DNA from 2 places in the Brevibacillus sp. MER 51 genome. Region 2 is predicted to be linked to the other one. Evidence: riboswitches for the same ligand, from Rfam matches in the RefSeq annotation. Region 2 holds a riboswitch; the other holds the start of a gene.

Region 1 (11,889 bases), on a different contig from region 2:
GCTTGCGACATTGTTGACGACATGCGATAAACGATACTGAAGATTTCGACGATAGCTCTTGCAAATAATCCGCCAATAGACCATAGAACCCTCCTCTTGGAAAAGTCAGGATTATCAGAATAGCAGGGGCAGTACATAAATGCAAGAAAAAAAGAAAGAGTCCTTCCCATTTGAAGGACTCTTTCTGATAAATCCATTTGCTGTCACGCTGGTCACCCATTCACGCCAGCCAAATGGAACTTATCCTCTTTTTTATGGATCAATAGCTTCATGTGGAAGCTACAATCACCTCTACATCGTTAGCGTGCAAAGCCTCAGCTATTTCCTTTTCAGGCAGCTTATCGGTCACGATAATATCGATCTGGTCAAAACCTGCAACGCGATACAACATGCTTTTTCCAAACTTGGTATGGTCAGTGAGTATGATCACTTGATCGGCGCGCTTGATCATTTCTTTGATCAGAAAGCCGTGATCCTCCTGCGTGGACATGAGCCCTTCCTTTGTAAGACCACATGCACCAACCAGCACTTTATCGACATGAAAATCAGCGAGGTTTTGAATTACGCGTGTACCGAGCACACATTGATCCTCTGCATGCACGTCTCCGCCCAAAAGCTTGACAAGAACGCCTTCTTTTCGGGACATACTGGCGGCAGTCGCTAATGAGTTCGTGATGATGACATGATCGCGGGTCTGCAACGATTCCACCGTGAGCTGAACAGTTGTAGACGCATCGAGCAGCATGTAATCGCCGTCTTTGATCAGACGGGCCGCCGCTGTCGCAATACTGCGCTTTCCTGTCAAATCAAGCTGCATTCGTTCCTGATGGGAGTAGTTCTTTTTGTTGAGGCTGGGCAGTACTGCTCCTCCCCTGGTCCGCAGGATTTGTCCCTGCTCCTCCAGCTTGACGATATCACGCCTCGCTGTGTCACGGGAAACCCCAAACTGCTCAACTACTTCTTGCACACTGATTCGCTGGTGCTCCTGCAGATACGCAAGAATTGCAGCCAACCTCTCCTCTTGAAACACGAAGCCTCAACCCCATCCTTATCTTGACTACATTATAAGTCATTTAAGTCATTTACACAAGTGATAATAAGCATTTGTAAGTAATGATAAGCAATAGGAAGGAACAAAAAAAGCAAGGCGATTTCTCACCTTGCTTTCTTAGCAGCGAATATTACTTCGCTACTTTCACGCCTTTGTAGTGACCGCAGCTTGGGCAAACACGATGCGCAAGCTTGTATTCGCTGCAATTATCGCATTTGATCATGCCTGGAATCTCTAATTTGAAGTGCGTACGACGCATTCTTTTACGGGTTTTGGAAGTTCTCCGTTGAGGTACTGCCATCTTCCTTACACCTCCTTCAACTGACAAATGCTAAGAAGCTCTATTGGGTGGACAGTATAGGCAAAATGCTTATGCCATCCTTCAAAAATGAGACGCTGCCACGAATGGTCGGCGAATCATCTTGAATACAGTAAGAATACTTATTTGCTGTCTTTGAAAAAGTCAGCCAACCCAGCCAAACGCGGGTCAACACGCTCATTCTTGCAGCTGCATGCCACTTCGTTACGGTTCACACCGCAAGTCGGGCACAGACCTTTGCAATCCTCCTCGCAAAGCGGGAAGGTCGGCATTGCCAGTAAGAAGTCCTCTTGCAACAGCGAGTCCAGCTCGATTTCATCGCCTTCCAAAGGAAGGATATCGCTGTCCTCGTCATCTTGCAGAATTGGATCATCCGCAAGCGCAAATGTCTCAGAGAAATCTACTGTTGCCTGATCGACAAAAGGATTCAAGCATCTCGCACAGACAAAATTCACGTCTGCCTTCATGCTTCCTTTTACGTAATAGAGATTGCCCAGCTGAACGGCTTCACCACTCGCAGTCACAGGACTAATCCCGCGAATCTCATGATGACGCTTCTTTAGCTCATCTGCTTCCAAGGTTACCTGGAATGGCAACGGCTCTCCTTTTCGGTGCTCTAACTCTGCTAACTTAATGTTCATAGCATTTTCACCTCATGCACAACAAAGATGATTATAGACCCTGCCCAAAGCTTTGTCAACCATTTTTGCTTGACAGCTAGTTTGCTCAGGTAGATTTCGGTTTTTGTCCATTCAAGTACGTAATCGCTTCTTCCACCGTCTTGACCGGAACCACTTTCATTGAAGTTCCAATCCGCTTGGCAGTCGCTAACGCCTCCTCGTAATTGGAAGTCGTATCTGGCGTATCCTGTGGAGCAAAGAAGATCTCTGCGCCCGCTTTGTCCGCTGCGATTACCTTTTGATTAATGCCACCGATCCTGCCTACTTTTCCGTCTAACGAAATCGTGCCTGTTCCTGCAATTTTATAGCCTTTTGTCAAATCCGTCTTCGTATTTAACTGGTCATAAATCTCCAGGGTCATCATTAACCCAGCAGAAGGACCACCAATCCCTTGAGAGGCAATGGTAACTTCTTTTGGAATGATGATTTCCTGTTTGTTGTCAGGGCGTACACCAATTCCAACTGACTTGGACTCAGGTAGTGGTTCCAAGGTTAACATCGTTTTGGCCTCTTGTCCATCTCTTGTGTACGTAATTTCGACTTGGTCGCCTGCTTTTTTTGCAGAGAGGGCTGTCAGCAAATCTTTTGCCTCAGATGTGCGAACCCCGTCTACAAACGTAATGACATCTCCGATTTGCAATGCTTTATGGGCAGGGAACCCTTCCAAGGTACCCATCACCCACACACCCTGCTTCTCGATTTTCACTTCGAAGCCGGCAAGACGGAATGCGACTGCCTCCGCAATTTTTTGTGAATTGTCCATGACCGCTTGTTCTCGACGGATAAAATCTTCGCTGTCTTCTCCCTTGCTGACAACCAACTCCTTGGGCAATAGCTCAACATCCTGCGCCATTTTTGCATACCAATACCACGGCAAATTCGCTTCGCCCATTCGAACCGTCGTGAGCATGAAGGAGCCGGTCTCGTCTTTCTTGCCGCCTTCCACTTGAATCATCGGCCCCAACTCAATCGCTGACCCCGGACGACTCACGTAATAATTCGTCGGTACAAAAAAGGAAATGCCCAACAAGACAAAGACCAAGGCAAGTATCCAGCTAAAGCCTCTGGTTCCTGTAGATCTGCGTCTGTTGGCATAAAGCTGTTCCTCACTCATTCTTGTGCCTCCCAATTTGCAATTAGTTCCTGTATGCGTTCGATATGTTCAGTACCCGCACGTTTGCCTAGCTCGATAATTTCTTCGACACCCGTGTACGCGATACTGCTATAGTGTCCAACATCAGGCCTGATTACGATGTCTGCCGCAATGATTCGATGTCGCAGAATTTCCCTTTCCATGACATCAATCGTTTGGGCGATCACATCAAAAATACTTTTGACTTCCATCCGAGTGTCGAATTGGGCGACATCTACCGCAATCACGATATCGGCACCCATTTCACGCAGCACCGTCACCGGCACGCGATCAATTACTCCTCCGTCGACCAAAAGCCGCCCCCCTACTTTTTCAGGGACGAAGATGCCTGGAATGGATATGCTCGCCCTCACCGCTTGATCAATCGGGCCTTCACGAAATACGACGCGCTCCCCTGATTCAATATCCGTCGCTACAATGGCAAGGGGCTTATTCAGCTCTTCCAAGCGCTTTCCGTGCGTTAACAGACGAATCAATTGTTTGATCTTTTCCCCCGTAACAAAGCCCATGCTGGGTACGGTCAAATCGAGCCAATGCTTGCGTTTTAAATTCAAGGCAAGCTTTCCCATCATGTGCGGTTCAATTCCGTTGGCATAGACAGCTCCAATCAAACTGCCCATACTGGAGCCAGCGAGCATGTCAATCTGAATACCATGTGCTTCTAGCGCATTCAATACACCAATATGCGCAAAACCGCGAGCGCCTCCTGAACCCAGGGCTACACCCACGATTGGTTTACGTCTTGTCTGCATGGAAAAACCCCTCCCTGTAACCAGCCTATGTGGTAAATCGCTGTTCCTTTCACACTTGGGAGATATTCGTCGACCAAGCTTACGCATAGTTCTCCCGCTTGCCACGTAGACATGTACTACTACTTTTCTTCGATTCAGGAGGAATCCATGTCACGCCACTCACCCGTACTTACATTGTTGCTCGCCATTTCGACAGTTTTCATTGTTATTTCGTTGATCGCATACTCACAGATTTCTTTTGAAGCTGCCGTACGCGGTCTGAAAATATGGTGGGAGGTAGTTTTTCCCTCTACTCTTCCCTTTATTGTGCTGTCTGAGGTGTTGATGGGTCTGGGCGTCGTTCATTTCGTCGGCGTGTTACTGGAGCCATTCATGCGCCCACTGTTTAACGTTCCGGGAACTGGCGGGTTCGTGCTGGCAATGGGCTTCTCGTCCGGCTATCCGGTAGCCGCAAAGCTGACAACACGCCTGCGTCTGCAAGGCAATGTGACGAAGGCTGAGGGGGAACGACTCGTCTCTTTTACAACGACGGGAGACCCTTTATTCGTCATGGGAGCAGTGGCAATCGGCTTTTTCCACAGTGAGCAAATGGGCATCATTCTAGCTCTGACTCATTATTTGTCAGCTGTACTCATGGGTGTGGTCTATCGTTTTCATGCGCCTTTTGCCATAACTTCAGCCCCATTGGAGAAAAATTCATTGCCTCTTCCTTTACGAGCCTTGCAAGCGATGCATCGGGCACGTGTCCGTGACGGACGTCCGTTCGGAAAATTAATGGGAGAAGCAGTGCAATCCGCTCTGAATACCTTGCTCATGATCGGTGGTTTCATCATTGTTTTTTCGGTATTAATCCAACTTTTCTCCACGATTCATCTGACACAAATCATCAGTACGCTTCTCTCGATTTTTCTCGGTCCCTTTGGTTTTCCGCCAGCCTTTTCCCAAGCAATTGTGGCAGGATTGTTCGAAGTAACCCTCGGCGCACAGGCAGCGAGCATTGTCCCTGATGAAGTTTCCCTGGTCTGGAAAGCAGCCATTGCCAGTGCGATATTGTCTTGGGGCGGTTTGAGTGTTCACGCGCAGGTCGCAAGTATCTTGAGTGAAACGGATATTCGTGTCGCCCCTTACTTGATTGCCAGATCCCTGCATGCTTTGCTAGCTGCGATTTTGACCTTCGTCTTTTGGGGGCCACTTGCCACAGTCAGCTCCTGGCTCGTGGAGCAAGCCGTCCCTGTATTTGTGCATGCGAAACCTGAGGTCCCTGCGACGAGTTGGTGGGAGACCTTGCTATTATCAGGGGGACTCGCCATCGGCGTTGGTGCAATTCTTTTGTGTACCAGCCTGGCTCTTTCGCGCATGAACCGCAGTAAGACGTGATAATCTACTCGGCCATTTTTCGCTTCAGTGCCTCTTCTACGATTGGCGGCACCAAATCTGCGACACTCGCCTTGTATTTCGCAACTTCCTTCACAATACTTGAACTCAAGTACGAATATTGATTGTTCGTCATCATGAAAAACGTTTCGATATTTTCATCGAGTTTTTTATTAATCGAGGCGACTTGCATCTCATATTCAAAATCAGAAACAGCACGAAGGCCACGAATGATCACCTGTGCGCCCTTTTTGTTCATATAGTCAATTAATAAGCCGTCAAATGAGTCCACTTCTACATTTTTCATGTCAGCCGTTACCTGACGAAGCAATTCGACACGCTCTTCTACGCTGAATAATGAGTTTTTCTTTGAATTGATCAAGACGGCGACAATGACCTTATCAAAAACGTTGGCACCCCGCGCAATAATGTCGAGATGCCCATAAGTAACAGGGTCGAAGCTTCCTGAACATACGGCGATTGCCATAGCGGGTTATCCTCCCTTGGTGTTCTTTACGCACCTTAATTTGAAAGTTAGGCTTGTGGTTCCAAATCGTAATAATAAACGGTAATGGCCGTATCCCCATACTTCGCTGCTCGATCCTTCACACAATAACCAATCGCATCCGGAAAGGAGTCTGCGATATCATGCTCAGCCACGATCCAAGCTCCGTCCGCCAACATTCCCAGCTCCTGTAACATCGCAATTTCTTCGACAATCTTTTGCTGGGCGTATGGCGGGTCCAAAAAGACAAGATCAAATTTTTGATGGCGGGTACTCAGTGTGCGAATGGCGCGCTCCGCATCCATGCGATATAGCTCGGCATAATCGTCCAGCCTGCAAGTGCTGACGTTTTGTTTTACCACGGCAAACGCTTTGGGATCTCGCTCCACAAAAACAGCTCGATCCACTCCCCTACTCAATGCCTCGATCCCGAGACCACCTGTTCCTGCGTATAGGTCCAATGCCCAACCACCATCGAAATAGGGGCCAATCATATTAAAAATCGATTCTTTGACTTTATCGGTTGTCGGTCTGGTTCCTTTGCCCGGGACTGCTGCCAACCGTCTTCCTCTGTGTTCTCCAGCGATGACTCGCATACTCATTTCACCTGTCTGCTTTCCTGATATGTATGTTTTAAGACGCGATTTTCTAAGACTGAGAATGATATCATACTATCACAACTGCATACACCCGTAAAATTAGCAACTGGAAAAATTTATGCGCAAGAAGGTATACAACCCCATACTATTGGAAAAGATGATGAATAGCGACGCAACGGTGTCGCTGACAACCGCGGAGAAGACTTACGTTTCCCCATAAGCTCTTCCTCCGGTTTCTCCTCTCCCATAATTGAAAGGCTGTTCACTTTGGCGCACGACGTGTCTGATAGGAGCATTTCGTGCCATCGCTCCCTTCATCGGGAGGAGTTGAACGGCTGCCCCTCGTCATTTGGCGATGGGGTATTTTTTTGTGTCCAGCGCATACTACATGTACCTGCAACACCCTCTACATGTAGATTGCCTGAAGGGAGTGAGTCAATCATGGCAGAAAAGCGACCGTCCGCACAAAAGCTGAAGGCGTCCAAAGCCCAGTCCATTGCAGACCGCACAGGCAAAGACGTCGAACTGGCGCGTGACATGCAATCGCGTGCAGATCAATCGGACATCGTCAAACATGGACAATAGTTGCATATGTAGCCAGCCGCATCGAATCGGCTGGCTTTTTACTTTTCCACCTTCAATTCCCTCGGCACTTCTTCTAAAGGGATACAGATACTATTCAAAATGACTGTGAAGGAGGTATCCGCATGCATACGGTGTGGAAGGGTTCAATCAGCTTCGGCCTCGTCAATATACCTGTTCGCATGTTTACTGCAACGGAAGAGCGCGATATTCGCTTTCGCCAACTGCATAAAGAGTGCAATACCCCGATCAAGTACACGAAAATGTGCCCGCACTGCCAGCGCGAGGTCGATACGAATGAAATCGTCCGTGGCTTCGAATACGAAAAAGGACATTTTGTCATGATCGACGATGATGATCTGGAAGCCATTACTCCAGAAACACGCAGAGCCATTGAAATTATCGACTTCGTAGACTTGTCGGAGATTGATCCTGTTTATTTTCACAAGAGCTATTTCCTATCTCCACAAGACACCGGCGAAAAAGCATACGCCTTGCTGCGATCGGCTATGGAACAAACAGGAAAGATCGGCGTTGCACAGGTGACGATGCGCAATCGGCAAAGCCTGGCCGTTATCCGACTGTATGAACATTGCATCATGCTGGAGACAATCTTCTATCCGGATGAGGTACGCCCCGTCAATCAAGTGCCTGCCTTGCCTGAGGCCAATGTAACGTTGGCCGAAAACGAACTGAAAATGGCAACTGAGCTCATTAGCAATATGACGCTCCCTTTTGATCCGGCAAAATATACGGATGAATATCGATCCGACCTGCAAAAACTGATTGAGAAAAAATTGGAGGGTCAGGAAATCGCCACTGCACCTACTGTGGCAAGAACCAATGTTATTGATCTCATGCAAGCCCTAAAAGAAAGCTTGGAGTCTACAGCCGGTCAAGCCGCAGTACCCATCAAAATCGAACCGGAACCGACTCCTTCAAAGCCTGCGCGAAAACGCACCACTGCTGCCTCCTCTTCCGAAAAAGAGCAAGCATCGAAAAAGCCGACCGCAGCCGATCCCAAAAAAACTACGACTACTTCTACAACCAAAACACTGCGCAAAAAGAAGGCTACCTCTGGTTAGCAGCACATAACAAAAAAAACCTGCCCACACTGGACAGGTTTTTTGTATTCCCATGATGGAATCTAACTAGGCGCCATTTTCCTGCACGGTTCAATATGGATATGAACGGCGTTAATGCGGTGAATCTTGCGCATCTGTTCTTCAATTTTTTCGGTGATGGTGTGGCTCTCCACCACATTCAGCCCTGGATCTACATGGATCACAACATCAACCAGCACGCTGCTTCCATGGTAGCGGGCTTTGATGTCACTGATATCCTTTACTCCTGAAATCGAGGAAATCGTTGCCCGCAGGTCCGCAAGCTCACTTTCGTCGAAGCCATCTGTTAAACGGTGGGTTGCTTCTCTGAAAATGTCCCACGCAGTCTTCAAGATAATGAGACCAACAACAAAAGCAGCTAATGGATCGAGCCAATGCAATTGAAACTGTGCGCCAGCTACCCCGATAAACGTCCCGATACTGACGAATGCATCTGAGCGGTTGTCAGCGGCCGCTGCATCCAGTGCTTGGCTGTTTGTTTTGATGGCGAGCTTTTTATTGTAGCGATAGACAAAAAGCATAATAACGGCAGTTGCAAGTGCTGTCCATCCTGCTAACAGGTCAGGAGCCGAATGTTGTGGATCAAACAAGGATGGTACGGCATTCGTAATGACCTGAACTCCGACAAATAGCATAATAAATGATGCGACAAGTGCTGAAATCGTCTCTGCCCGGAAATGGCCATACGGGTGATCTTTGTCAGGTGGTTTCCTTGCAATACGCAGCCCGATCAAAACAGCAATTGATGCGACCACATCTGTTGAGTTGTTAAGACCGTCGGCCATTAAAGCTTCCGACGCTGTGACATACGCAACTCCTATTTTTAATACAGAGCAGAAAATGTAGGCAAAAATACTCACCCACGCTCCACGTTCTCCTTGTTTTAGATCCGAATAAACATCCATACCTCATCACCTCAAAATACTTCTCCATCCTGCTTCGACAACGCGGAAAATCAAAGCGCTGGAAGCAGTTGCTTTTTTTCGAACTTCATCGTAACAGATAGGAATCATGTGGGTCTACAGAAACAGTTTTAGTCCGATTCATGAGAATAGGGGGGAGGAAAATGTGTTGCACACCTGCAATTTTTCACTAGAAAATTATCCTTGAAATTAACTTGACTTCCCGTTATCCTATTGTTGCAATCCAAAAATAAAAAAGCACGGGAGCTTGGAATTCACCAGGCTGAGAGGATGGTACTGTGCCATCGACCGTTGAACCTGAACTGGGTAATGCCAGCGGAGGAATGTCATATACGACACGAAAAGATACGTGTATTTTTAGGATACCCGTTTCTTCTCTACTCTCGCGTTGGCGTCGCATGTTGTTTATGCGGCGCTTTTTCGCGGGATGTTTCTTTCGCCTCCCTAAACGGTTCTCGCTTTCGTGCAACCAAAACAAGGAGGTTTTTCTTATGTCATTGGTGTCATCTTTTCCAGGTAGTCGCAAAGTATACGAGACAGGTAGTCGTGCGGACATCCGTGTCCCGATGCGCGAGATTTCTCTTCATCCTACCGAAGGATTGTCCGGCTCCACACCCAATCCTCCCATTCGCGTGTATGATACGAGTGGCGAGTATACTGCATCCGGTTATGTCCCTGACATTCAAGCAGGACTCCCCTCCATTCGCCACCAATGGATTGATGAGCGAAATGATGTGGAAACGTATGTCGGTCGCGAACCACAACTAGTCGACGACGGCATCCGAAACGAAGAGAAGGCTGTCACCCTCCCCACTTTCCCTCGAGAGGGCTACAAACCTAAACGGGCAAAGCCAGGCAAAAATGTTACCCAGCTTCATTATGCCCGAAAAAATATCATCACACCGGAAATGGAATACGTTGCCATTCGCGAGGGGGTCTCTCCTGAATTTGTACGGGCAGAAATCGCCGCTGGACGTGCGATCCTCCCTTCTAACATCAATCATCCTGAGAGCGAGCCGATGATCATTGGCCGCAACTTTCATGTCAAAATCAATGCCAACATCGGAACATCAGCCGTCAGCTCTTCCATGGAAGAAGAGGTCGAAAAAATGATTTGGTCTGTCCGTTGGGGTGCCGACACCATTATGGACCTCTCGACGGGAAAACATATACACACCACGCGGGAGTGGATTATCCGCAACAGTCCCGTTCCAGTTGGTACTGTCCCGATTTATCAAGCACTTGAAAAAGTAAATGGCAAAGCCGAGGATTTGACATGGGAGGTTTACCGAGACACCTTGATTGAGCAAGCGGAGCAAGGCGTCGATTACTTCACGATTCATGCTGGTGTTCTTTTGCGCTACATCCCCATGACAGCTAACCGCGTTACCGGTATCGTCTCTCGCGGCGGATCGATTTTGGCGGCATGGTGCCTAGCCCATCACGAGGAAAACTTTCTGTATACGCATTTCGCTGAAATTTGCGAAATTCTGAAGGCCTATGACATTTGTGTATCCCTTGGAGATGGACTACGTCCTGGCTCTATCGCGGATGCGAATGATGAGGCACAGTTCGCGGAGCTTGAAACATTGGGGGAACTCACAAAAATTGCGTGGGAACACGACGTACAAGTCATGATTGAAGGCCCCGGTCACGTCCCCATGCATCTCATTCGTGAAAATATGGATAAACAGTTATCCATTTGCCATGAGGCCCCTTTTTACACACTCGGGCCGCTCACGACAGACATTGCCCCCGGCTATGATCACATTACTTCAGCGATTGGCGCTGCCATGATTGGATGGTTCGGAACAGCGATGCTCTGCTATGTAACGCCCAAGGAACATCTCGGCCTTCCGAATAAAGAGGATGTCCGCAACGGTTTAATCGCATACAAAATCGCTGCGCATGCCGCTGATCTCGCAAAAGGACATCCGCGGGCAAAACAGCGAGACGATGCCTTATCCAAAGCTCGTTTTGATTTTCGCTGGAACGATCAATTCAATTTGTCGCTGGACCCGGAGCGCGCCCGCGAATATCACGATGAAACGTTGCCAGCAGAAGCCGCCAAATCTGCCCATTTTTGTTCCATGTGCGGTCCTAAATTTTGCAGCATGAAAATATCGCACGACATTCGTCACATCGCCAATGAACAAGGGGCTGCGCAAGATCCCGCCATTCTTGCAGGGATGCAGGAAAAATCGCGTGAGTTCCGCGAACAGGGAAGCCGTTTGTATCAGTCGTAATGAAGGGGGATTCATATGGAGGAAGCCAGTCGTTTACGCGAAAAGATCCTTCGACTAGAGGCTGAGCTAGAGCACTCTAAACAACAATTGCGACTCATTCAACAGGATTGCAGTCACGTCTATATCGAAACGCCACTTACGCGTACATGCTCCAAGTGCCTGCAATCCGAAAGCCTCTATTATTAATAGAAAAAGGTCGAAATCCTTTTGAAGGATCTCGACCTTTTTCTTGCTTATTTCGCCATTCCGACTTGCAACGGAAGTCCTTCTTTATAATAGAGAGTGGGCGATAACAGGATGAAGAAAATATGAACTTGCAAAAAGCCTTGCTTCTTCAAAATGCCGTGGACCGCGTTTGCAATCGCATCATGTTGCTTTTGTTCACGGGGAAACATCATGATCTCTACAGACAAAGGACTGTTCGTTAGTTGCTCCACCTGAAGCAGCTCCAATTTCACCTTTTCTTGAGCTACCTCAGCAATTTGGGAAAACTCTTCTATAAGAATCTGAGAAATGGGCTCTATGTCTTGCTTCGCAAAGCCTTTAAACCGAAGAAACGGCAAGTCAATTCCTTCTTTCGT
Region 2 (11,889 bases):
GCCTCTCCCCATCATGCTTCTCTCCTCAAGGGCTTCATTGCTGATTGGCGATCCTGTCGAAGCAATTCCCAAATTTGCTCACGCAATGCCAAAAATCCGGCTTGGTTGCGGCTGCTCGCCGTTCGCGGTCTGCTCACCGGAACAGTTAATTCGATGGGCTTGGTGATCGGACTACCTGAAAGGACGATAATCCGATCTGCAAGTAGAATAGCTTCGTCGATATCGTGCGTAATCATCAGCATCGTACTGCCTGTTTCCTGCCACTTTTCCATCAGCCACTCTTGCATATCCATTCTCGTAATTCCATCCAACGCACTAAACGGCTCATCCAACAGCATCATCTCTGCGCCTGAAAACAACGCACGCAAAAAGGAAACCCGCTGACGCATGCCACCGGAAAGCTGGGCTGGATAGCTGTCAGCCCAAACCTGAAGCCCGTATCTTGGCAATTGCTGTCTGACACGCTCATGCGCTTCTTTTTTCGTCATACCTTTGATTTCCAGCGGCAAAGCTGCATTTTCGACAATTGTACGCCATGGCATGAGCAGATCGCGTTGGGGCATATAGCCGACCTGCCCTAAACGATTTGCGACTGGTACACTGCCGAGCCTGATTTCGCCTTGTCCCGGCTCAAGAAGACCTGCGATGAGCTGAAACAAGGTGCTTTTCCCGATCCCGCTCGGACCGATCAAGCTGACGAATTCCCCTTTTTCCACACGCAGATCAAAATGATCGAGAATCTGCCTGTCGCCATACGAAAAGCTGACGTCGGCGAAAGCTAGTTGTTCTCCCACGGCCACATTTCCTCTCTGTAGGACATGTCCCAGAACATGTACTCCATTTTGGAGGTGTTGACGAAATACTCCTCCAGTTTGGCCAGTTCTTGCTCGCTCTTACCTTCTGCCAATTGGTTCATGATCTCAATCAGCCAAATCGCCAACTGCCCAAATTCATCAGAGCTGTACATACGTACCCATTCGCCATACAGTTCGTGATCCAGCGCTCCTTCTACTTGTGCCAAGCGCTTTCCGATTTCCCAATAGCTCCATGTGCATGGGAGTAGTGCACTCACCAATTCGGCCAACGACCCTTGATGAGCGACACGCAGCATGTAGCTGGTGTACCCGAGCATCACAAAGGAAGGCTCTGTCGCTTCCAGCTCCGCGCGAGAGATGCCAAAGCGCTCGGCATACTGACGATGCAGCTCCATCTCTGTGTTCAGCGTCGATTCTTGCAAAGCGGCAAAGCGAGAGCTTGTTTCCAGATCGTATGCCTTCACACTGGCAATCGCGAACATTTTCGCGTAATCAATCAGATAGATGTAGTCTTGTTTCATGTAATATTTGAAGGCACCAACAGGCAGGCTGCCATCTCCAAGTCCGGTGACGAAAGGATGTTGATGAACACGCTCCCAGATTGGGGCTACACTTTTTCTCAAACGATCAGTAAAGGTTGTCATGCGGATACTCACTCCTTCGCTTCCTTTGGGGTATTGCACCAGGTGGCGATGAAACGGGTCATGATCTGGGCAAAATGAACGAGCTGGTCAGGATCAATGGATTCATCTACGGCATGTGCATGTGCGAGCTCACCCGGTCCGAATAGGACAGCCGGAATGCCTGCATGCGCAAACCAGCCTGCATCCGTCACCGTAGGCGACATGTTAACAATAGGCGTTTGATGCATGAGACTCTCATATGCGGATTGCAGTGTAGCCAACCCCGGATGCTTCGTATCCAACTCCAGTGAAGGGAAGATTTCACCGCGCTCCTCAATCATCGAACGTCCACCCCAACGGAAGGTTGGAGGATTGTCTCTCAGCCAAAGATCAGCGGCTGCTGCACGCCCGACGTGATCCTCGATCTCTCGAATAATCTCTTCATAGGATTCGTTCGGATAAAAATGAACAGTAATCCAGAGAGCGCAACGGTCTGCGATGAACGCAGCGTGACGACCTCCCTCGATGACTGCGGGATTGATCGTATTGCTGCCTGCCGGGAAGCCGGGATAGGACTTCATGACTGCCCAGTCCCGCTCCAGCTCCTGTAGTGCGGTAATCACCTTCGTCATTTTTTCAATGGCAGAAGCTCCCCTGACGCGGCCGCCTGCATGAATCGTCTGTGCACGCATTCCGTCATGCAGCGTCGTCGGACTCTCAATCGTGATCCAGCCTGTAATGACCCCGCCCTGCCCTTGCATTTGGAGATTGCTCGTGTCCACTACAACGGCGTAGTCAGCCTGATAGCCACGCTCGATGGCGGCCAATGTCCCCGCTTCACCCGCTTCTTCACCGATGACGGATTGAAAGAGCAAATCGCCTTGGAGCTCGATTCCGTGTTCGCGAAGCATTTGGATCGCAAACAAGCTCGCTGCGAGTCCGCCTTTCATATCCGCAACTCCACGGCCGTACAGGCGTCCATCCTTGCCATGTGTCAAAGCAAAAGGTGGATACGTCCACCCGAGGTCATCTCCGACTTCAGCCACATCGATATGCCCGTTGATAATCAAGCTGTTTGCGTGAGTTGAGGCACTCCCTGATAACCGCCCGACGATATTGTCGTCTCCCGGATATACCGTCCAGCGATCCACTTCGAATCCCATCGCTTGCAGTCTGTTGGCGATTACTCCTTGTGCGACATCGCTGTTTCGTGCGGGAGGACTCACAGTCGGATGAGAAACGAGCTCTGCCAATAAGGCGAACAGCTCTTCTTTGCGGCTGGCAATCGATTCTACCGCTTCTGTCAGTCGATGCACGTTACTCAATCATCCCTTCGGTCGGGCTGCTCGCGGATGCGTAACGCTTTTTCGCGATACGGCCTGCCAGGAAGCCTTTGCGACCTGCTTCGACCCCTAGCTTCATCGCTTCTGCCATCAGGACAGGATTGTCAGCGAGAGCGACTGCTGTATTCAACAAGACACCGTCAGCCCCCAGCTCCATCGCTTTTGCGCAGTCTGCTGGCGAGCCAATCCCTGCATCTACAATAATCGGTACTTTCGCATCTTCGATGATAAAGCGGATATTGTTTTCGTTGACAATCCCTTGCCCGGAACCAATTGGAGACGCACCTGGCATAACCGCATGTACGCCAACCTCTTGCAGACGTCTGGCCAGAATCGGGTCATCATTGGTGTAGGTCAGCACGATAAAGCCTTCTTCCACCAAGATTTTCGAAGCCTCGAGCGTGCCAATCGGGTCAGGGAGAAGTGTTTTCGGGTCTCCAATGACTTCGACCTTGATCATGTCACACAGTCCAGATGCTTTAGCCAAACGGGCAATGCGCACTGCTTCCTCTGCTGTATAGGCACCTGCAGTATTTGGTAGCAGGGTGAATTTTTTCAAATCGAGTCGTTCCAAAAAGTTCGGTTCTTGCGGATTTTCCAAATTCAAGCGGCGAATCGCAAAGGTCAAAATTTCTGCTTCCGACACCTCTACTGCTTTCCCTTGTGTATCCAAATCAGCGAATTTACCTGTCCCTAGAAGTAAACGGGAGCGAAACTCGTAAGGTCCAATTTTCAATGTATCCATCATTCTGATCATCCTCCTCCGACAAAATGAACGATTTCTATGCGATCTCCGTCTGCAATCGGTGTTTGTTCGTACGCAGAGCGATTAATAATGTCACCATTTCGCTCAACGACGACAATTTTCTCTTGCAGGGAATAAGAAGCGAGCAAGGCCCGCACTGTCGTGATTTCTTCCGCCAACTCTACTTTTTTCCCATTCAGTTGAACAATCATTGATTACCTCCTTCTACTGGAAAAAAAACGGCTTCTCCCACCTGCCTGAGTCGATTCAGACAAACAGAAGAAGCCGTATACCCATCCCATCTCCCCGGACGAATGGCATAAAAAAACCATCCGCCTCGGATGGTTGAGTGTCATCTTATCATCCATGCTCGCAAACAAGCATAGTTCCGCTCGGATGCGACATGTGATCCTGATTCCAAATACCTCTTCCTCCGCTGGCATGACCCAGGTCAGGTTCAACGGTCAGTAACACACTCGTTACAATCTCAGCCAACGTTGCTTGGCCCCCGTTTGGTAGTAAAGCTATGCAATTATCGTACATTCGAGTTTTACAGTACCACTCTATTTCGTGTTTGTAAAGGCTTCCTTGTGCATCTTTTCGAGCTCAGCGAGACAGCGCTCTGCCCAAGCTGCCATTTTTGCAAGCTTTTCCATTTCTCGCTCCATCGCCTGACGCACAGATTCCTTGTAATCTGGAATCGCTCCATTGTAGCGAATGACCCCTTGGACAGGCGTCATGAATTTTTCCATGTAAGAGAGTGCTGGACGCTGGTGAAACAGCGGCACATCCACTTCGTAGGAAGAATGCAAATCGCCTTGGGTTGGGTATTTGGTTACTGCCAACACTTTTACCAGCAGCTTCGAGTCGTGGATTTCCAATACTTCTGCAATATATTCACCAGTCCGCTGCGAAACACGAACAATATCTCCCGGATTCCAGTTCATCGCGGTTTCCTCCTTTTCTTGAATCGAATGCATTTACATCAGCGAGGCTTCCAGCAGATTGCGCGCATGCAGCAATACTTCTTCCGCATCCACTACTGACTGCCCGCCACCCTGTGCCATGGCAGGGTTTCCCCCGCCTTTTCCGTTAATGATCGGCAAGGTTTCTTTCAACACTTGATTGATGGCTATGTTGACTTCTTGTCCACGAGCAAACACGACTTGCATTTTGTCTTCGGCAGTAGCAGCCAAGAGGCAAATCGCATCTGGCGCCAGAGCAGTAGCCAGCTGTGCGAACTGCTGAAGCTGTTGAATGGTTTTGTCTGTGAAGGTGCGCATTATGAGGCGAGAATGACCGAGTTTGGTGGCAGCAGTCAATTGTTGATTGACTTCCACTTCCAAGAACTGCTTATCCACTTCTGCCACTTTTGCCTTCAAGGTGTCGCGTTCTCCAAGGAGACGTTCCGTCTGTGCGATCAGCTCTCCTTCATTGGTAGCGAGCAACTTCGCCGTATCACGAACGACAGCTTGCTTTTGGTTATAGTCCCGCAAAGCTCGCCAGCCACAGATGAATTCCAAACGAATGTTTCCGCGATGCCGCTCCCAGCCCAAGATCTTGATCATCCCGACTTCGCCTGTCCGCGCTGGATGTGTTCCTCCACATGGGTTGTAATCAAAATCAGGTATCATCACGACGCGAATATTTTCCGTAACAGTCGGTTGTTTTTTCAAGGGCAGCGTTGCCAATTCCTCGTCATCAACAAACCGTGCAATGATGGGGTGGTTTTCCAAAACAATCTGATTCGCTCGCTTTTCTACCTTCTCCCATACCTCTGCAGTCAACTCATCCAGTCGTACATCAATGGTGACACGCTCTTTGCCCAGGTGAAAGGCGACGGTCTCCGCCTGCAAGATTTCCAGGAAAGACGCGGATAAAATGTGTTGACCAGCATGCTGCTGCATGTGATCGAAGCGGCGGTCCCAATCGATGTGCCCCGTTACTTCCGCTGTGCTTTCGGACAAAGGAGCCTCCAGTCGGTGACGAATTTCGCCATCTACCTCTTCCACATCTACCACACGAATCTCTTCCAATACGCCCAGGTCGGAAGGCTGTCCGCCTCCAGTAGGGTAAAAAGCCGTTTGATTCAGTACCACGTAAGGTGTCCCATCTTGCTCGACACCAGTCCTCGTCACCTGGGCCGAGAAGGTTCTTGTATAGGCATCCTGATAATAGAGTCTGTCGTCCATCGTTACTCCTCGCTGCATGGAACCATGGTTCCAGCCTGATTCTCCCACATGGGGGCAAAACGAAAAAACGTATGTATAAAGCTTAGCCAAACAACTGATCCATTTGTTTTTCGCGCTCTTGGCGCTCCTCTGGGCTTGCCAGGTCGTACTTTTTCAATAAATGAAACAGCTCGTTTAGACGCTCTTGGCTGAGTTCGCTATTCAACTGATTTTTGAATTGACTCACACGCAATTCCGACAGATGAGGCGCTTGTTCTGCCAGTTTCTTGAGTACGTCCTCATGGCTGTGATCCAATTTGCATTCTCCCATGATTTCTCCCCTTTTCCTTCCTGTCATCTTCATCATACCATGATTGTTCATTCGAAAAAAAGGCGTACAACCCGTGATGGAATGTACGCCAGATGACTATGCACGCTTGCGGACGCGAAAGTTCTCCTCGATCAACAGCCAATTTTGCGGAAATGGCAAACCGAGCTTCCAGTAGCTGACGCCTCGCAAACCAAGCTGTTTAACCAGATTGAACTTGGCTTGGATCGACCGTGCATCCTCAAACCACACCTGATGTTGCTTACCTTGATTATCGGTGTACGTAAAAAACGGAGCCTGCGCGCGATAGTCATACCGGATGACGGCATTATGCTGGGAAGCCAGTGCAATCGCTGCCTGTGGACTCAATGCACGCGCTGTCGTCCCTCGCTCGTACGGTAAGGTCCAGTCGTATCCGTACAGATTTTGGCCCATCAAAATTTTCTGGGCTGGTATTTCGGTAATGGCGTACTGTAAGACACGCCGCACCGGTCCGATCGGAGAAACCGCCATGGGAGGACCACCACTATAGCCCCATTCATACGTCATGATCACGACAAAATCGGCAAGCGCTCCTATCGCCTTGTAATCATGGGCGGAATACCATTTGCCTGCTTGCACAGCACTCGTCTTCGGCGCGAGCGCAACAGACATCATCAACCCCGCTGCATGTATACGATCCCTTGCTTTTCGCAAGAAGCTCGCGTACGCTTCTGCACCTGTTGTAGGCAAAGCCTCCAGATCAAAATGGATATCCCCCATTCCAAGCTCCCGGGCGGTCGCGAGAATATTATCCAACAATTTGTTCTGGAACTCTTGATCGTTCAGGATGAGTGCGCCCAATTCCGTGCTGAACTGACCTTTTTCCAAATTCGTCACGACCATCATCAGTAGGACCTGGTTTTCTTTTGCGATCGCCGGAAAATTGTTCAGATTTGGTCGTTGGAGAGTTCCATCCCGTTTGATACGAAAGCTGAACGGTGCCAAATACGTAAGATGAGGGGCAGCCGTCCGAACATCCGCTTCCATCGCGGGTGGGACTGTACGGCGCGGTTCCACATACGCATTGAAATCAGCCGCTCGTCTAGGGCGAGGCGGGATATATAGCTTTTGCCCGACTTGTAGCGGTTTATAGGGAGAAATCCCATTGACGCGAGCAAGCTCTGCTGCGCTGATCTGATTTCGCTGACTGATTGTATACAACGTATCTCCTCGTTTGACCCAATAGTAGCTTCCTACAATCGGGATCACCATCGCCTGTCCGGTTGCCAGTTTATCGGGGTCTGGCAATTCATTCGCCTTATTGATCGCTTCCGGGGTCGTTCCGTACGTCTCGGCGATGCTCGCTAAGGTTTGTCCTTCTTCCACCACGTGGATTTGCATACGCCCCCTCCTTCGCATTTCTTCTCTCTTTGTCATATTCATGGCGAAGGAAATAGGTGTATGTCTAGGCCAGAGGTTTCAATACATCGTATAAAAATCCAACGGACTGGATGGCATAATGGCGGTCTAACAATTGATTTTTGTAAAAGATCAGCAAGGCGGGTACGCTGGTTACTTGCCATTGTTCTGCCAAAATTGGTGCCGTATTAATATTGATCTGATACAGAGGGACGGTAGGCAATGTTTCTTGCATGATGCCGAGCATACGTGCTGCAAGCTTGCAGGTCCCACACATCGGTGTATAGACAAAAAGAGCGACCGACTCCTTTTCTTGCAGGTATTGGTTCAGTTCTATGGAGGATAGTTCTTGCAAGTCGTTCACTCCTTTCTATCTCATCGGACATGATCATTCACGCTAGACCCACTGTTTGTGGATGTCAACAGCGTGATGCACAGGCTTCGTAAAAATTGATAGCCAATTGAATGTTTTCAGCTATTTGTTTCATGATCAAAAAGATAATGTCAGAGCGTTTCTTCTGTTTGCCTGTTTTTACACTTAATCTGTTTAATTTCGACCCGGCGATGTACTATAGCTATAGCAACCCGACAGTGATCCATCCGTTCGAAGCATTGTATGTGATTGAGCACTCTTGTGCAAAAATGAACAAAACCACGGAGAGGAGTTATGTAAATTGGTGAGCTTTGGTACTCTTATTGCCTTTCTATTTGTTTCGCTCGGCATGGTTTGTTCTCCGGGCCCTAACATGATTTACCTCATTTCTCGTACCATTTCTCAAGGTCGCAAAGCTGGAGTCATCTCACTTCTTGGTGTCATACTTGGATTCGTGATTTACATGATTGCAACCATGCTCGGCCTCTCTGCTCTTTTCATAACGGTTCCGTTTATTTACGAATCAGTCAAATGGGTCGGAGCTGTGTACCTGCTTTGGCTCGCTTGGAATGCGGTCAAACCGGGTGCAGCTTCCATTCTCAAGCCTGATACTCTTTCGATTGAACCACCGAAAAAGTTATTTTTGATGGGATTCATGACAAATCTACTGAACCCCAAAATTGCAATTTTGTATGTTTCACTCTTGCCTCAGTTTGTAGATCCTGCGCGGGGATCGGTGCTCCTGCAAAGTGTTACTTTAGGCCTCACACAAATAGCCGTCAGCTTTACCGTTAACCTGCTTATTGTTCTGGTAGCAAGCAGAGTTGCTATGTGGTTTGGCACACGCCCAACATGGCTGCGCGTGCAGCGTTGGCTCATGGCAAGTGTCTTGACAGGTCTTGCTGCGAGTCTTGCTTTTGATCGCAGATAGTGATCCATACTTTCATTCAATAAGAGCCTGCATAAAAAAGTAGACTACAGCAATAGTTGCCGTAGTCTACTTTCTCTTTCGTCAAACTCAACACTTAACGCGCAATCGTTGTATGAGCCAGCTCCTCGGTCACGGTACAGACCGCACTCGAATCCCAGCTCCCTTTGCCTTGTGCTTTGGCTGCCGCATACATTTGCGCAACCGTGCCTCCAACGAGAACAGGCACTTGCTGTTCACGTGCGGTTTGTGCATATAGCTGTAAATCCTTGTGCATATGATCCAAGGAAAAGACGGTATTTTCATACGTACCGTACAAGATGTTCGGCCCAAAAACGGAGAGCACACGATTGTGGGCAGAGCCTTTGTCCATGACAGCTGCCAGCTTGTGTGGATCAACGCCAGCTTTTGCCCCGACACTGAACGCCTCGCCCAACGCTGCTGTAATGACTGCAACGACAGAGTTGTGACAAAGCTTCGCCACCTGTGCGGAGCCGGATTCCCCCAGATAAAAAATTTCCTTCCCAATCGCCCTGAGATAGTCCATGATTTCCGGAAGCTTTGCCTCATCACCGCCAACCATAATGGTCAACGTTCCGGCAGCAGAGCCCGCGGGTCCTCCACTCACCGGACAATCATAGTAGTAGATCCCTTTACCTACGCCATGCTGATTCAGACGTTTTGCCGTGGCAGGATCGATCGTACTTGTATCAAATACGAAACTACCGGCCCCTAATGATAAGAAAAGTCCGTCCTCACCCAGCATGACTTCCTCGACAATCGCAGGACCTGGAAGCGAAGTGAAAACGACACGTGCTACGCTACCCACTGCCAGTGGAGACTCTACGACCGTCGCTCCTTTTTCCTTCGCCCAGGCTTTTGCTGCCGGACTTGGATCATAGGCATACACGTGGTAGCCTTTTTGCAACAGATTGCAGACCATCCCTTTGCCCATTGCACCAATGCCGATAACACCAATCGCTTCCATCTTCGCTCCTCCTGCTTTCCCTATACTTATGGCCGAATATAAACTATTTTTGTCTCGACGTAAAAATCGAGCGCTGACTCCCCTTGCTCTCTCGGACCCAACCCAGATATTTTTTTGCCGCCAAACGGAAACTGTGATTCAAAATGAGTCGACGGCATATTGACATGCGTGACACCTGACTGAATGCCTTTGACAAATTGGAACGCTTTTTGCAAATCGTTCGTAAAAATCGTGGAGGACAAGCCGAATTCCACCTGGTTAGCCACTCGCATAGCATGTTCGAAAGAATCCACATCGATCACGGCAATCACAGGGCCAAAAATTTCTTCGTTGGCAATCGTCATCTCCTGCGTGATGCCGGTAAACACCGTCGGAGCAACGAAATAGCCCTGGGCGAGATCGCCATCTACAAGGCGCTTACCCCCGCATTCCACTACGCCGCCTTCTTCGATGCCCTTCTGTACATAATGAAGATACAAATTGAGCTGATGCTCGTCCACTACTGGACCGTTATGATTGTCTGGATCGAAACCATTCCCGATTTTCAAGCCCTTCGCCCGCTCGATCAGTTTTGCTTTTACTTGTTCGGCTACTTCGGGAACAACCAATACACGACTTGTCCCCGTACAGCGTTGGCCATTATCGAAGAATCCACTCAATACGATGGAATCGATAGCGAGGTCAATATCGGCGTCCGCGAGTATGATCGCCGGATTTTTCCCGCCCATCTCCGCCTGAATCTTGCCTCCTCTGGCTCCAACTGCCCTCCCCAAGGCAAGTCCCACTTCAGAAGAACCCGTAAATGAGATCCCTTTGACCAGTGGATGATTCGCTAATTCATCCCCGATTATCGCACCCGGTCCTGTTACCAAATTCACAACGCCACTGGGAACGCCGCTTTCAATCAGGAGCTGTACCAGCTTTACGCTAATCAAGGAGGTGTTGCTCGCTGGTTTGAATACAACCGTATTGCCCGCGAGGATGGCTGGGACGATCTTCCACAAGCCAATCCCCAGCGGAAAATTCCATGGGGCAATGATCGCGAAAACCCCGATTGGCTCTCGCACCGTGTAACCAATTACCCGTTCATCAAAGGAGGGCACCGTTTGACCCGTCAAGCGTGTGGCTTCCCCGGTCAACTGCTTCATGGAAGTGATTGTCTTGGCAACTTCGCCTCTCGCTTCTCGCAATGTTTTTCCTACTTCACGGGTGATCGTTTCTGCGAGCTCTTCTTTGTGTTTTTCCAATAAGTGAATGAGGGAAAACAAGAACTCTCCACGTGTGGGAGCCGATTTTTGCGACCATTCACCAAAAGCATTGGCAGCAGCTTCAATCGCAGAACGCGCATCCAGCCCGTCCGATTTTTGAAAATAACCGAGAACCTCATTCGTATTGGCAGGGTTCGTGCTAGGGAAAACCTGTCCAGTATGGCTCGTAACCCAAGCTCCAGCGATGTAGTTATTGTAGGTTGCTGTCAAATCGTCTCCCACCTTCCGCGTCTTATAGAAGTATTGTATATAGCAAAAATTATGAATACAATGTATACACAGACACTTATTTCCAACTATAAATGTGTATTTCTCTACATGGAGGACACGTGGATGAATTCTTTTTCGCTCCTGCTTAATAAATTACATGAATGGTTTGGCGATCAGCCCTTTTCGATCTGGTTCCAATTTTCGCGTGATCGACATTTTCGGCTTGTTTTCTCCTCTTTTCATGAAAACGCCACCACGAATATTCCCCCTCTGACAGTACCTCCCTGTGACAACGATGCTGTCCACATGCGTTATACCTATGCCCAACAGAAATACCGTTTTTTCTACGAAAACGAAGGACAAGCCGTCATTTGCCTTGCACATACAACAAACGAACCCATCATTCTTACCGCTGACCAATGGGAACTATTGTGGTTCGGCATTCGCCTGTTGATGGCAGAAGAAAAAATGACAGCCAAAGCAAAGGAAAGCAAGAAACTTTTTGAAGGAATTCGTTCCATATCTGCTACCCTCGACGTTCACCAAATCATCCGTGGCATCATTGGTAATGCACTGGCTGTTATTCCGGCTGCAGACGCAGGCCTCCTGCACTTGTACGATCCCACGATCGACCGATTGATTCCGAAAGAGGCCGTCGGTTTTCACGATACGGTGTTCAAGGATCTCAAAATGCGG

What was found. A riboswitch is a leader RNA that binds a small molecule or an ion and turns the genes downstream of it on or off. The one in region 2 is predicted to bind thiamine pyrophosphate.
Region 1: another riboswitch for thiamine pyrophosphate. It lies ahead of thiC (phosphomethylpyrimidine synthase ThiC); the one in region 2 lies ahead of thiS (sulfur carrier protein ThiS).

Annotation. Positions count from the first base shown of each region.
Region 1 covers NZ_JAMAUS010000005.1:87,454-99,342, forward strand. Annotated here, with positions in the region: gene M3630_RS12510 (ABC transporter permease) at 1-84, opposite strand, end outside; gene M3630_RS12515 (DeoR/GlpR family DNA-binding transcription regulator) at 269-1,030, opposite strand; gene rpmF (50S ribosomal protein L32) at 1,182-1,352, opposite strand; gene M3630_RS12525 (YceD family protein) at 1,493-2,011, opposite strand; gene M3630_RS12530 (SepM family pheromone-processing serine protease) at 2,097-3,164, opposite strand; gene M3630_RS12535 (patatin-like phospholipase family protein) at 3,161-3,955, opposite strand; gene ylbJ (sporulation integral membrane protein YlbJ) at 4,103-5,332, shown strand; gene coaD (pantetheine-phosphate adenylyltransferase) at 5,337-5,816, opposite strand; gene rsmD (16S rRNA (guanine(966)-N(2))-methyltransferase RsmD) at 5,864-6,430, opposite strand; gene M3630_RS12555 (hypothetical protein) at 6,875-7,018, shown strand; gene ku (non-homologous end joining protein Ku) at 7,141-8,100, shown strand; gene M3630_RS12565 (cation diffusion facilitator family transporter) at 8,163-9,044, opposite strand; TPP riboswitch at 9,292-9,404, shown strand; gene thiC (phosphomethylpyrimidine synthase ThiC) at 9,554-11,308, shown strand; gene M3630_RS12575 (hypothetical protein) at 11,324-11,494, shown strand; gene M3630_RS12580 (DUF1904 family protein) at 11,542-11,871, opposite strand.
Region 2 covers NZ_JAMAUS010000001.1:503,404-515,292, forward strand. Annotated here, with positions in the region: gene M3630_RS01815 (ABC transporter permease) at 1-12, opposite strand, end outside; gene M3630_RS01820 (ABC transporter ATP-binding protein) at 12-794, opposite strand; gene tenA (thiaminase II) at 779-1,459, opposite strand; gene M3630_RS01830 (acetylornithine deacetylase) at 1,468-2,763, opposite strand; gene M3630_RS01835 (thiazole synthase) at 2,756-3,529, opposite strand; gene thiS (sulfur carrier protein ThiS) at 3,535-3,738, opposite strand; TPP riboswitch at 3,938-4,048, opposite strand; gene kapB (kinase-associated lipoprotein KapB) at 4,090-4,473, opposite strand; gene M3630_RS01850 (alanyl-tRNA editing protein) at 4,507-5,718, opposite strand; gene M3630_RS01855 (hypothetical protein) at 5,801-6,028, opposite strand; gene M3630_RS01860 (glycoside hydrolase family 18 protein) at 6,125-7,408, opposite strand; gene M3630_RS01865 (thioredoxin family protein) at 7,473-7,781, opposite strand; gene M3630_RS01870 (LysE family translocator) at 8,101-8,730, shown strand; gene M3630_RS01875 (NAD(P)-dependent oxidoreductase) at 8,825-9,715, opposite strand; gene M3630_RS01880 (aldehyde dehydrogenase family protein) at 9,742-11,193, opposite strand; gene M3630_RS01885 (helix-turn-helix domain-containing protein) at 11,500-11,889, shown strand, end outside.